2 regions of the Dorea sp. BIOML-A1 genome follow, and region 2 is predicted to be linked to the other one. Evidence: predicted binding sites of a transcription regulator. Region 2 holds the regulator's gene; the other holds the start of a gene.
The links. The regulator Rex, encoded in region 2, represses fermentation and respiration genes when NADH is low (regulators of the CRP and FNR family bind a similar motif). The targets are predictions, from matches to a motif close to ATTGTTAANTANTTAACAAT.
Positions count from the first base shown of each region.

Region 1: the regulator Rex is predicted to act here: its motif matches at 3,472-3,491, upstream of GT508_RS05605 (shikimate dehydrogenase).

Region 1 covers NZ_WWSA01000009.1:48,954-56,021, forward strand. Annotated here, with positions in the region: gene GT508_RS05590 (MogA/MoaB family molybdenum cofactor biosynthesis protein) at 1-342, opposite strand, end outside; gene GT508_RS05595 (iron-containing alcohol dehydrogenase) at 568-1,716, opposite strand; gene spoIVA (stage IV sporulation protein A) at 1,868-3,340, opposite strand; gene GT508_RS05605 (shikimate dehydrogenase) at 3,527-4,414, shown strand; gene aroD (type I 3-dehydroquinate dehydratase) at 4,428-5,189, shown strand; gene GT508_RS05615 (hypothetical protein) at 5,260-6,693, opposite strand; gene GT508_RS05620 (MFS transporter) at 6,946-7,068, opposite strand, start outside.
Region 2 covers NZ_WWSA01000005.1:10,469-17,536, forward strand. Annotated here, with positions in the region: gene GT508_RS03385 (2-isopropylmalate synthase) at 1-436, shown strand, start outside; gene GT508_RS03390 (GntR family transcriptional regulator) at 451-1,104, shown strand; gene GT508_RS03395 (NADP-dependent isocitrate dehydrogenase) at 1,144-2,343, shown strand; gene abc-f (ribosomal protection-like ABC-F family protein) at 2,455-4,389, opposite strand; gene GT508_RS03405 (redox-sensing transcriptional repressor Rex) at 4,555-5,196, shown strand; gene GT508_RS03410 (NAD(P)H-hydrate dehydratase) at 5,298-6,800, shown strand; gene alr (alanine racemase) at 6,803-7,068, shown strand, end outside.

The DNA.
Region 1 (7,068 bases), on a different contig from region 2:
ACTTCTATTCAGCATACTGCGTCTGGTGAGCTTCATTGTATGTGCCCGCATTGCTTCCGGGATTCCCGGAACCGGTCTTTCTACAATATCCATCGTTGCTTCCGGTGTACAATCGTCCGGATTGCACCCTGCTCCACCTGTGGTAAGGATCAGGTCTGCTGCTTTTCCATCTGCCAAACGTTTCATAATTGCGGACAATACTTCTCTGTCCAGCGGCAGTGCTCTCATAAATACAACTTCCAGTCCGGCTTCTTCCGCTACAAGCTTTACTGCCTCTCCGCTTTCATTCGCTTTTGTCCCTTTGTATATATCTGTATTTGCTGTAATAATTGCTACTTTCATATTGTACCTCCAACATTTATCTGTGATAGTCATATACTTCTATATTTTAACTCTTTTGTCATGATAATGCAATCTTATAAGCTTTATTTCCGACACTTACGGATGCCAAAAAACTTATTCCACGGCTTTCCGCATGTTCCCACAAAAAAAGATTCACATTTTCCATTTTCTAAAATATTGGTCAAAATGTGAATCTTTTTCTATTATCTTTTTTCGCTATTTTATTTACAGTGCTTTGCGGTACAACATCTCCACATCCTTTAATGTTGTCTGTCTTGGATTAGCCGCAATATTTCCACTCTTCATCGCATCTACAGCCATCTGCGGAATCTTGTCTTCTGTTACACCGACCTCAGAAAGAGTCTTTGGAATACCAAGAGATGCATTTAATTTCTTGATCTCTGCCACCAGCATCTCTGGTTTGAAATCTTTTACCGGCTCTTTATCTTCACTGATATAATTGTAGATTTTTTCATAGCGTCCGTGATCTGCCAGCGCATTATACTCTACGATCACAGGAAGCAGAATAGAGTTCGCCACTCCATGCTGTACACCAAAGAATGCGCTGACCGGATGTGACATAGCATGTACATCTCCCAGTCTTGCCCATGCAAATGCAATTCCGGCAAACATACTTCCTGACATCATTGCACATGCAGCTTCCTCGTCCTTTCTGTTTGCCACAAATCTACGGATATTACCACCGATCAGTTCCATTGCTTTTTCTGCCATTGCATCAGAAAACGGTGAAGCGCCAAGTGATGTATATGCTTCCCATGCATGGATCAGTGCATCAATTCCACAAGAAGCCGCAACCATCGGTGGTACAGACATGATCATCTCCGGATCTAACAGTGCATATTTTGGAAGTAATTCGTAACTGAATACTGTCAGTTTATAATTTCTGGAGGTATCTGTAATAACGGAGAACGCCGTCACTTCACTTCCCGTACCGGCTGTTGTCGGAATTGCAATGATTGGTTCGATCGGTCCCGGAACAAGATGTGCACCTTCATACTCTGTAATGGATCCGCCGTATCTTGCCAGAACACCTACCGCCTTGGCAACATCCATCGGGCTTCCGCCTCCAAGTGCTACGATACTTGTCGCTCCTGATTCCTTATATACCTTTGTCGCCGCATTTACCATATCCACTGTAGGGTTTGGAAGAATATCAAGAAAACTTACTGTTTCTATACCTTCTGTCTCCACAATATCCAGCACTTTCTGTACGACTCCTAATTTCTCCAGTCCTCTGTCTGATACTACCATCATCTTTTTAGAACCGCTTTTTTCAAGAAGCTCCGGCAGTCTTTTTAAAGAACCTACACCAAATACAATATCCTGCGGTACTTTGAACGTGTAATCTTTCATTTTTATCATCCTCCAGATTCTTATTATCTATTATGGTAAAAAAAGAGACCACACCCTGACGAGTATGGCCCCTTTACCAATTTCTAATTCATATTATAGACACGGTCATTCACAGATTTCAAGTATTTTTTCATATTTATTTACTTTTTTTCTAAATGATAATGCATACCATGCCTCCATTACTGTCATTTACGATTTTCTGCATACTATCCTGAAGTTTTTCCTGGCTTTCTTCATTGATGACCGCCATCTTATTTTTCAGGCCGTCCATAACCAGTTCTTCCACTGTTTTTCCGAATATACTGGTTTTCCAGATACCTCCTTCCATTTTTTCTTCATTTTTAATATACTGGATCAAATCTTCCGCCTGCTGCTCATTTCCAACAATCGGGGCTATCTCCGTCTCTATATTTGCACGGATCAAATGAATGGAAGGCGCCTGCGAATGAATTTTCACCCCATATTTATTTCCCTGTCTGATGATCTCCGGTTCATCCAGAATAATCTCTTCTTTTGTCGGACTGACTACTCCATACCCTTTCATCCGGACTGCTGTAAATGCATCTTCTACATTTTCATATTCATTCTTTAACATTGAAAGCTTCTTCATCGTCTTTATCAGGTCATACTGACCTGAAATTGTAGTTCCCGTCATCTCACTCAACATTTCATAATAATACTTTTCATACATATGGATCCGAATGATAACACAGCCTGTATCCATCTGTATCTGTTCTACATACCAGTCTTTTATGTAAGAACTGTCCGGTCTTCCGGTCAAAGATACCGCATCCTTAATTTCTTCAAGATTTCCAAGAATTTCTTGTATATGTTCCAGCAGATCCTGTTTGATCTTATGCGTAACCGGAAGCATTTCCACCCATTTCGGTATATAAAACTGTACCTCCGATACCGGAAATTCATACAAAACGGCCTCCAAAATCTGGTAAATATCTTCTTCTTTTATCTGTTCACAATTTACAGTCATCGCTCTGATCTGATAGGTATCTTCCAGCTTTTTGACCTTTTCTTTAGCTTCCTGTCCATGCGGTTTTTTTGAATTTACCAATACCACGAACGGTTTCCGGATCGACTGAAGTTCCCTTATCGTACGTGCCTCCGCATCTTCATAATTATCTGACGGGATATCTGTGATCGTTCCGTCTGTTGTGACCACGATTCCTATCGTTGCATGCTCACGTATCACTTTCTGGGTACCTGTCACTGCCGCTTTGGTAAATGGTATTTCTTCCTGGTACCACGGAGTTTTTACCATACGTTCATGCCCGGCCTCCTCGTATCCCGAAGCACCCTTTACCAAATATCCGACGCAGTCTATCAGACGGACCTTCACTTCAACGTCCCGGTTCAGATGTATTACTGCTGCATCTTTCGGTACAAATTTTGGTTCTGTTGTCATAATCGTTTTGCCTGCGGCAGACTGCGGAAGTTCGTCTCTTGTCTGCTCTTTCATATGTTCATCTTCCATTCTCGGCAATACCATTACATCCATAAAACGCTTAATAAATGTCGATTTTCCCGTTCTTACCGGTCCTACAACACCGATATAGATTTCTCCGTGCGTTCTTGCTTTTATATCTTTATATAACTGTTCTGTGTCCACTTTCCCTGCTCCTTCCTGCTGTGCTGTTAAAGTATATGCACTTCTTCGCTCTTTATAGAACTTGTACTACAGATCAATAGTCATTTTCTATCATTTCCGTATCTGTTTAGCATTTGATTATGCATCTGCAATTTGTTAAAATATAAGCAAAGACTAAGTTTTATTACAAAAAGGAGATTTCTTATTATGGAAAGACATCAGATTACCGGACACACCGAATTAATCGGTCTTCTGGCTTATCCTATCCGTCACTCACAGTCACCGGCAACACATAATGCAGCTTACGAAAAGTTGGGTGTTGATATCGTAAATCTGGCATTTGAAGTAGATGCACCTGAACTTGAAGACGCGATCAAAGGCTTACGTGCACTGAAACTCCGTGGTGCCAATGTTTCAATGCCAAATAAAACAATCGTACATCAGTATCTGGATGAAATCTCTCCAGCTGCCAGACTCTGCGGCGCAGTAAATACCATCGTTAACAAAGATGGCTACCTGGTCGGACACATCACAGACGGTATCGGTTATATACAGTCTTTAAAAGACAATGATATTGATCCTGCCGGAAAGAAACTGACAATTGTAGGTTCCGGTGGAGCTGCTACTGCTGTTGAAATTCAGGCTGCACTGGATGGTGTTGCTGAGATGTCTATTTTCGCAAGAGACGACAAATTCAAACAGAATGCACTGGATACGGTAAAAAAAATCAACGAAAATACCAATTGTAAAGCAACATTCTATCCACTGGAAGATCTGGACAAATTAAAAGAAGAGATGCATTCATCTTATCTTTTCACAAATGCCACAGGTGTTGGAATGAAACCGCTCGAAGGAATTACCTATATTCCTGATCCTTCTTTCTTCCGCCCTGATCTTATCGTAACGGATGTTGTCTACGCACCACACGAAACAGCAATGCTCAAAATGGCACGACATGCAGGATGTAAAACAATGAATGGTCAGGGCATGATGCTCTTCCAGGCAATTGCCGCTATCGAACTGATTCTCGGCAAACGTGTGGACAGCGAATATATGAAAGAAAAACTGGGAATTTCCTACGTTTATGAAGATTAAGGAGAAGTTTTCTATGAACACTGTAAAAGTAAGAAATCTGGAACTTGGAAACGGAATTCCGGCAATCTGCATTCCTAATGTCGGTAAGACAAAAGAGGACATCCTTTCCCTTACCCGTACATATCTTGATATGCATATGGATCTGATGGAATGGCGTATGGACTGGTATGAAGATGTCGAAGATATTGCAAAAGTCACAGAACTCGTAAAAGAACTTCGTAATGTAATGGGTGATACTCCTCTTCTCTGTACATTCCGTACAGACAAAGAGGGCGGCGTACATCCAATGTCCACAGAAAAATACGCCAAGCTCAACAAAGCCGTTGCCGCCACCGGCAATGCGGATATCATTGACGTAGAGATCTTTACGGGTGATGATATTGTAAGGGAAATGATCGATGCGATTCATGCTTCCGGCACAAAAGTCATTGCCTCTAACCATGATTTTGACAAAACGCCTGCCAAATCTGATCTTCTATACCGTCTTCGCAAAATGCAGGATATGGGAGCCGATATCCCTAAGATGGCTGTTATGCCGCAGACGAAAAAAGATGTCCTGACTCTTCTTTCCGCAACTGAAGAGATGGCATCCGACTATGCCGACAGACCGATCATCACGATGTCCATGGCGGGGCTTGGAAGTATCAGCCGTATTGCCTGTGAGATATTTGGATCCTGTCTGACATTTGGTTCCGGCGCACAGGCTTCTGCACCCGGACAGATTGGAGCAGAAGCATTACATCAGGCACTTCAGATTGTGCACGATGCACTGTAAAAAAATTCAAGCAGAGAGAGGGCCCATGGATATTCCCACAGGCCCTCATTTTATGTTTATTTTATTATTTTTATTCCTGTTTTTTCTGGGCAAGAAGCCTCTGCACTTCTTCGTTTCTTTTCGCTTCTACCTGATCCAGTTCTTCCGTTGTAAGCGCTCCCAGTTTTTTCTTCTGGAAATCCATATTTGAAAGTAACAGGTTCATTACAAAACCGACAAGCAATGCCCATCCGGATCCTTTGAATGCCAATACCGCTGCCATAACACCTGCAATACTCTTATCTGTGTTAGACTGACAGTATTCCATACCTATTCTGGCACAGACATAAGCCTGGAACAATAATGTGATTGCCGATCCGACTCCCATGATTGGTTTCATGAAAGATACGATCGGTACCAGAATAACACTGATAAATGTCGCCATACGGAAAGAACTCATTCCACCGATCAATGATTTCATTGCTTTCTTTCCTTCTTTATAGCGCATTGCTACCGATACGGTCATTCCAACCCAAAGCGGTCCTGCCAGTGGTGGGAATGGTGCGAAAATCGCAAGGATCAGGTTTCTCAGTCCACTGATCAGATTTGATCTGCTCGAGTTAAAGTCAATATATTCATCGCTTCTGCTCTCCTGTGCTTCCTCTACCAGAGTCTTTGATGTAACAAAATCTCCAAATGCCAGTACATAGCAGATCAAGGCCAGAGGTATGGCACTGATGAACTTTGAAAGCGGAGGGAAACCTACCGCAAAGATACTGACTGTATGGAATATATTACTGAAATCAGGAATTCTGATGACTGTTCCAAGTTCTAATACAGGTTTTGATAACTCTCCAAGAGCAACCCCTGCTACCATAGCAATCAGATACGGGAACAAATTGCCGTATTTTGCCATGATATCTAATATTTTATATTTACTTCTGTTCTTTTCGCAGAATGGTGAAAAGCTTAAAAATGCGAGCAATAATGTACCGGCGAGTGTTGCTACCGGTGCAGTCATAAGCTGGCTTCCATCCGATAATTGTCCCTGCAATACCGTAATCGGTGCAGCGATCAAGATACCACCTTTAATTGAATTTGGCACACCATTTACAAATTTGTCTGCCAGTTTCGTAATTCCCATAAATATAAATACAAATGCGACCAGAAGCTGCAACGCGATCATTGCCTGTATTCTGTCTGGTCCCTTTTCGAACCCATTTAAATACGCCAGGGTAAATGGCAGTGTCGGAGTAATCCATCCCGGAACTACCGGATCCCCTAACCATCCATGAAGCATATACATAAATACTTCAATGATGACACAGCTCCATGCAAGTTCATATGGAAGTCCAAGATTATCTGTCAGATACGGAATAGAACTTAAAGCTGTTGCGCCAAGGATCAGACCCTGAAAAAATTCCACATATTCTACTCTGTAATGGATTCCCGGAATTCTCCATTGAAATGGACCAAGAGGAATAAAGGGAAGTTCATTGGCTCTTTTTGCTCTTTTCGGACTCATCTTTGAGTGTCCTCCTTCGTCTTATGATTTTTTCATACAAATATTCTTCGTATGCTTCAGCATCAGCTAGCTATTATGATATAACACCGGTCATTCCATAGATGTTTTCTATAGAATGGCATGTATTATCCTCTAATTTTTTAGTATTTTCTATGAATGTCTTTTTTTTAACAATCCTATGTTAAAAGGAAGGGACTGTCTATCCGCTGCCATCCGGAACAACAGTCCCTTTTTGTCCTTCATTACATTTTTTTACAATGCACTCTTTCCGAAGATTTTCTTGTGCTGCGCTACTAAGTAGAGGGAACTTAAAATAGCAAGAATTGCAAATACCAATAACATGATCATGAGGCTGTATACTGCATTTGCCTCACC
Region 2 (7,068 bases):
CACACTGGATGGGATGGATACAACAGTTATCACAGAGCTTGCAGATTATTATGAGAAAGAGATCGGATATCATATTCCTTCAAGAACACCTTTTGTTGGTAAGAACTTTAATGTAACAAGGGCTGGAATCCATGCAGATGGTTTATTGAAGAATGAAGAGATCTACAACGTATTTGATACCGGAAAATTCCTGAACCGTCCTCCGCTTGTTGCAATATCTAACACATCCGGACTTGCAGGTATTGCACACTGGATCAATACATATTTTAAGCTGCCGGAGGACAAGAAAGTAGATAAGAACTCAGAACTTGTAAGTTCTGTAAAAGAATGGGTAGATAAGCAGTATGAAGAAGGACGAGTAACCGTTCTTACAGACGATGAGTTGATCAGAGTTATCGACGAAAACTGTAAGAGAATTGGTGTGGAATTGATATAGCAGAGGTGTTTTTAATGGAAGAATATCAGGACAGATCCTTACGAGGAAGAGTGTTCCGGCATCTGCGGGAAGATATTCTGAATGGGGTATATAAAAATCATGAAGAATTAAGGGAAGTAACAATCGGTGAAGAACTGGGGGTAAGCAGAACACCGGTAAGAGAAGCCTTAAGACAATTGGAGTTAGAAGGACTGGTTACGATCATTCCGAATAAAGGTGCGTATGTGACAGCCATTACCAGAAAAGATGTGAAAGATATCTATAAGATACGTTCGCAACTGGAAGGGCTGTGTGCCAACTGGGCAACGAAATATATTACGGATGCGCAGATTGAAGAACTGGAAGAAGTGATTCTTCTGTCAGAATTTCATTTGCATAAGAAGGGATCCGGACAGATTGAACAGATGTCAGAAATGGATGGTAAGTTTCATAAGATATTGTATGAGGCATCCAACAGCAGGATCCTGGAACATGTATTAACAGATTTTCACAAGTATGTACAGCTTGCCAGGACGATGTCTATTGAAGCACCGGAGCGTGCCGAGAAATCAATAGAAGAACACAGAGAAATCCTGGAAGCAATCAAGGCAAAAGATGCGGCAAAAGCAGAACAGCTTGCAAATGAACATATATTACACGTGATGGAAAATCTGCATCTGGAAGAATAATAAAAGATGCCGCGAACAGATAGAAAGGAGACAAATACCATGGCAAAAATTAAAATGACAACACCGATCGTAGAGATGGACGGAGACGAGATGACAAGAATTCTCTGGAAGATGATCAAAGAAGATCTTCTGGAGCCATATATTGAACTGAACACAGAATATTATGATCTGGGTCTGGAACATAGAAATGAGACAGATGATCAGGTAACAATCGATGCTGCTAATGCAACCAAGAAATATAAAGTTGCAGTAAAATGTGCAACAATCACACCGAATGCGGCACGTATGAAAGAGTATGATTTGAAAGAAATGTGGAAGAGTCCGAACGGAACGATCCGTGCAATACTTGACGGAACTGTATTTCGTGCACCGATTGTTGTAAAAGGCATTGAGCCATGTGTAAAAAACTGGAAAAAACCAATCACTATTGCAAGACATGCATATGGAGATGTATATAAAAATACAGAGATGAAGATTCCTGGACCTGGAAAAGTAGAACTGGTATACACGGCAGAAGACGGCACAGAGACCAGGGAACTGGTACACAACTATGCAGGACCGGGTGTTGCACAGGGAATGCATAACTTATGCGGATCTATTGAAAGCTTTGCGAGAAGCTGCTTTAATTATGCATTGGATACAAAGCAGGATCTGTGGTTCGCAACAAAAGATACGATCTCTAAGAAGTATGACCATACATTCAAAGATATTTTCCAGGAAATCTTTGACAAAGATTATGCCGAGAAGTTCAAAGAAGCCGGAATTACATATTTCTATACTTTGATCGATGATGCGGTTGCAAGAGTTATGAAATCAGAAGGCGGATATATCTGGGCATGTAAGAACTATGACGGAGATGTAATGAGTGATATGGTTTCTTCCGCATTTGGTTCTCTTGCAATGATGACATCTGTTCTGGTATCACCGGATGGAAATTATGAATATGAGGCAGCTCATGGAACTGTACAACGTCATTATTACAAGCATCTGAAAGGGGAAGAGACTTCTACAAACTCTGTAGCTACAATTTTTGCATGGACAGGTGCTCTTAGAAAACGTGGTGAGATGGATGGAAATGCCGAATTGGCAGCATTCGCAGATAAGCTTGAAAAAGCAACCATTGATACCATTGAAGAAGGTAAGATGACGAAAGATTTGGCATTGATCACGACACTGGAAAATCCAACCGTATTGAACAGCGAAGGATTTATTAAGGCAATTGCTGAAAAATTAAAATAGATAATATATATCTACAGGACCTGCCACCGGCAGCTCCTTACGAATGCATGGCAATATAAAAGCCCGCCCCAGAAGCTTCTGGAGCGGGTTAAAAAGTTATAAATCAGGCGTTTAAGCGTCTTCCGCTAATTCCTCCCATTTCATGTATAATTCTTCTAATTCTTCCGCTATTGCGGCTTTTTCTTTTGCAAGTTCCTGGCATTTTACAGAGTTGGTGAAGATATCTTCCTGAATCATCAGGGCATCGATCTCACTATCACGGTCTTCCAGTTCGCCGATACGTTCTTCAGTCTTTTTTAGTTCATTCTGACGTTTGCGAAGTCTTGCCTGGGCTTCCTTTTGCTCCTGCCAGCTGAGTTTTGACTCGGATACATTCTTGTCTGTACTGTTATCTGAAACGGATGAAGGTGTAGAGGCTTCTCCGGCATATGCAGTAGTGAGTTCTTCTTTTTTCTCCAGATAATAGTCATAATTTCCGATATAATTTACAAATGTATGATTGACAAGATCCAGAATCCGTGATGCAGTCTGATTGATGAAATAACGGTCATGAGAGACATAAAGTACAGTGCCGGTATAATCATTCAAAGCATTCTCAAGGATTTCTTTGGATGCGATGTCCAAGTGGTTGGTCGGCTCGTCGAGGATCAGGAAATTTGCTTCAGAGAGCATCAGTTTCGCAAGAGATACACGTCCGCGTTCCCCACCGCTCAAAGAACTGATCTGTTTGAAGACATCATCACCGGTAAAAAGAAATGCTGCAAGCACATTCCGGATTTCCGTATTCGTAAGAGTCGGATAATCATCGGAAATCTCGTCAAAAATTGTTTTCTCCATATGAAGGACATGATGTTCCTGATCGTAGTAGCCAATCTTAACATTGGAGCCAAGTGTATAAGTACCGGAATCAGCAGATACCACTCGGTTTAAGATCTTAAGAAGCGTAGTCTTTCCTGTTCCGTTATCACCGATTACTGCGACATGTTCACCACGTTTGATCTCGAGATTAACGTCTGTAAAAAGTTCCTGTCCGGGGAAAGATTTGCTTAAATGTTCAATAGTCAGAACATCATTGCCGCTTACACAGGATGGTTCCAGTTTCAGATGTATATCTGTATTAACTTCTATCGGTTTTTCGATGGTCTGCATCTTTTCCAACATCTTTTCGCGGCTTTCGGCACGTTTGATGGATTTTTCGCGGTTGAAAGAACGAAGCTTTTCGATAACCGCTTCCTGATGCTTGATTTCCTGCTGCTGGTTAAGATATTCCTTCAGGCGTATGTCGCGAAGCTGCTGCTTCTTTGCTGCATAGTCGCTGTAATTTCCCATATAAGTACGAAGTTCTCCAAGCTCGATTTCAAGAACTTTAGTGACAACTTTGTTCAAAAAATAACGGTCATGAGACACGATCAGCACAGCTCCCTGATAGTTTAGAAGATAGGATTCAAGCCATGCAATTGAATTCAGATCCAGATGGTTGGTTGGCTCATCAAGAAGCAAAATGTCTGGTTTCGTTAACAGAAGCTTGCCGAGAGATACACGGGTTTTCTGTCCTCCGGAGAGAGTGTCGACGGGTTTGGTGAAATCATTTTCCGTAAATCCAAGTCCCTTTAACACACCGGTGATCTCACTTTCGCAAGAATAGCCGTTCTCACGTTCGAAAGCGGCCGTAAGGCGGTTGTAAGTTTCCAGACGGTCGTTCAGGGCGTCGCCGGAGAGATGCTTAAGTTCCATCTCGATCTCGCGGATACGGCGCTCCATAGCGATTATATCGGCCTTTGCGGTGCGGACTTCTTCATAGATCGTATTACCGCTTTGCATCTCTTGATGCTGGGCAAGATAGCCAAGTGTCTTACCTTTTGTCAGGATGACGTTGCCGTCATCCGGGGCTGATTCGCCTACAATCATTTTGAGCAGAGTGGACTTACCGGCACCGTTCGGTCCGACAAGAGCTGCTTTTTCGTGATCTTCTATATGGAAGGATCCATCTCTGACGATGAGGTGTTCACCGAAAGATTTCTGGATCCCGTGACATGCTAATATCATATATTTCCTCCTGAGTTATGGATAATTGATACGTTGGTATTCTCAAAATGCATTTACACATGCTACTTTATTATAACGGAAATTGCATAAAATTCAACAATAGTTTGACAATAATCTTTCAATTTTATATAATTATTTTAGACTATGATTGGAAGGGTGAAAACATTGGAAGAAAGAGAGATTTCTCGTGCGGTCATAAGAAGATTGCCGAGGTATTACAGATATTTGGGCGAACTGTTGGAAAATGGTGTAGAGCGGATTTCTTCGAACGATCTGAGTAAGCGGATGAAAGTAACAGCATCCCAGATCCGTCAGGATCTTAATAATTTCGGAGGATTCGGACAACAGGGATACGGTTATAATGTTAAGTATTTATACACAGAGATTGGAAAGATATTAGGATTGGAAGAAGACCACAATATTATTATCATTGGTGCAGGTAATCTTGGGCAGGCACTGGCTAATTATGCAGCCTTCGAGAACCGTGGATTCATTCTGAAAGGAATCTTTGATGTGAATCCAAGACTTCAGGGAGTATCCATCCGTGGAGTTCCGATCCGTATGATGGATGATCTTAAAACGTTCGTTCAGAATAATGAGATTGATATTGCAGTTCTGACGATTCCGAAAGAGAAAGCAATTGAAGTTGCGAATATGCTGGTTGAGAACGGAGTACGTGCGATCTGGAACTTTGCACATACAGATTTGAACCTTCCGGATAATGTTGTTGTTGAGAATGTGCATCTGTCAGAAAGTCTGATGCAGTTGTCATACAATATCAGTCGTTACAAAGAGGACCATAAATAAACTATAATACAAGAAAGCGTGTAGGAGTAGTCTGGAATACGGACATATTTTTACACGTTCTTTTGTTGCAGAGATATATCTGATGGGAGATGAATGAATATATGAAACTTCTGGTTAATGCTGCGCAGATGAAGGCTGCCGATCAGTACACGATTCAGGAACTGGGCATTGCATCACTGGAATTAATGGAGCGTGCAGCAAATGCCTGTGTACAGACGATGCAAAGTGAGAATCTGGATCTTTCTTCTGTCTGTGTGGTATGTGGATCAGGGAATAATGGTGGAGATGGATTTGCCATCGCCAGGATCTTGAAGAATATGGGGTGTTCTGTGGATACTTATCTGGTCGGCAATCCAGAGCATTGTACACCGGAGACACGGGAACAGATAAGACGTCTTAAAGAATGTGGTGGTAAGATCACGGAAGATATCCCGCAGGATAACAGCTACAGCATAGTGATAGACGCCGTGTTCGGAGTCGGACTGAGCCGTAAGATTGAAGGTACATATCGTCAGGTGATTGAACGTATGAATCAGATGCAGGGTACAAAATTTGCAGTAGATATCCCATCAGGACTTTCAGCCTCTACGGGATGTGTGCTTGGTTGTGCATTCCACGCAGATGATACAGTGACATTCGAGGTGAAAAAGATCGGCCTTGAGCTGGCGCAGGGCAGAGCATATGCAGGAAGAGTGACAGTAGCAGAGATTGGCATTTCGCATGAGCCGTTATTACAGGATGCAGATGTGATCCATTCTTTTGGAAGAGAAGAATATCGTAGAATGCTTCCGGAAAGACCGGAAGATTCTAATAAGGGAAGTTATGGAAGGCTTCTTGTGATCGCTGGAAGTAAGGGTATGGCAGGTGCAGCATATTTGAATGCTCATGCGGCTTATATGACAGGAGCCGGGCTTGTCAGAATCTATACACCAAAGGACAACCGCGAGATATTGCAGACACTTCTGCCGGAAGCAATCATAACGGCTTATGATGAATTTAATAAAGAAGAAGTACTAAAGCTTCTTAAGTGGGCAGACGGTGTGTGTATTGGTTCCGGCATTGGAAGAAGTACAACATCGGAGAAGTTATTGCGGACGGTTATAGAGTACGTGGATGTTCCATGCCTGATCGATGCAGACGGGTTAAATCTTCTGTCAGATAACAAAGATCTTCTTGATCGGCTGGCAGACCGGAAGTTCATATTTACGCCGCATATGAAAGAGATGTCTAGACTTACAGGCATCCCTGTGGAAGATCTTAGAGAAGACCGGATACAGATCCTGAAGAAATTCGCTGACGGATATCAGGTAACCTGTGTATTAAAAGATTCCAGAACACTGATCGCAGATAAGGCAAATGAAATCTGCCTGAATCTTACCGGGAACAGTGCGATGGCAAAAGCCGGTTCGGGAGATGTGCTGGCCGGTGTGATCGCAGGCTTTATGGTGCAGGAAAAAGATACGAAAAAAGCAGCCAGATTAGGTACATATGTACATGGTTTGGCCGGTGACCTTGCAAAATTTGAAAAAGGCGTATATAGTGTAATGGCAAGAGATCTGATAGAATATATCAGTAAAGCATTAATGAAACTGGAGGATGAATAGCAGTGAAACATTATACAAGAGTTTTAGCCAGAGTCGATTTAGATGCGGTTGAATATAATATAGAGATGATGAAGAAAAATATTCAGAAAGATACACAGATGATGGCAGTCATCAAGATGGATGGTTATGGACATGGTGCCGTTCAGATTGCAAAGCTTCTGGAACCCAAGGATTATATCTGGGGTTATGCAGTAGCTACGCTGGATGAAGCTATTTTATTAAAAGATGCATGTTTGAAGAAACCGGTATTGGTTCTTGGATGCATTTT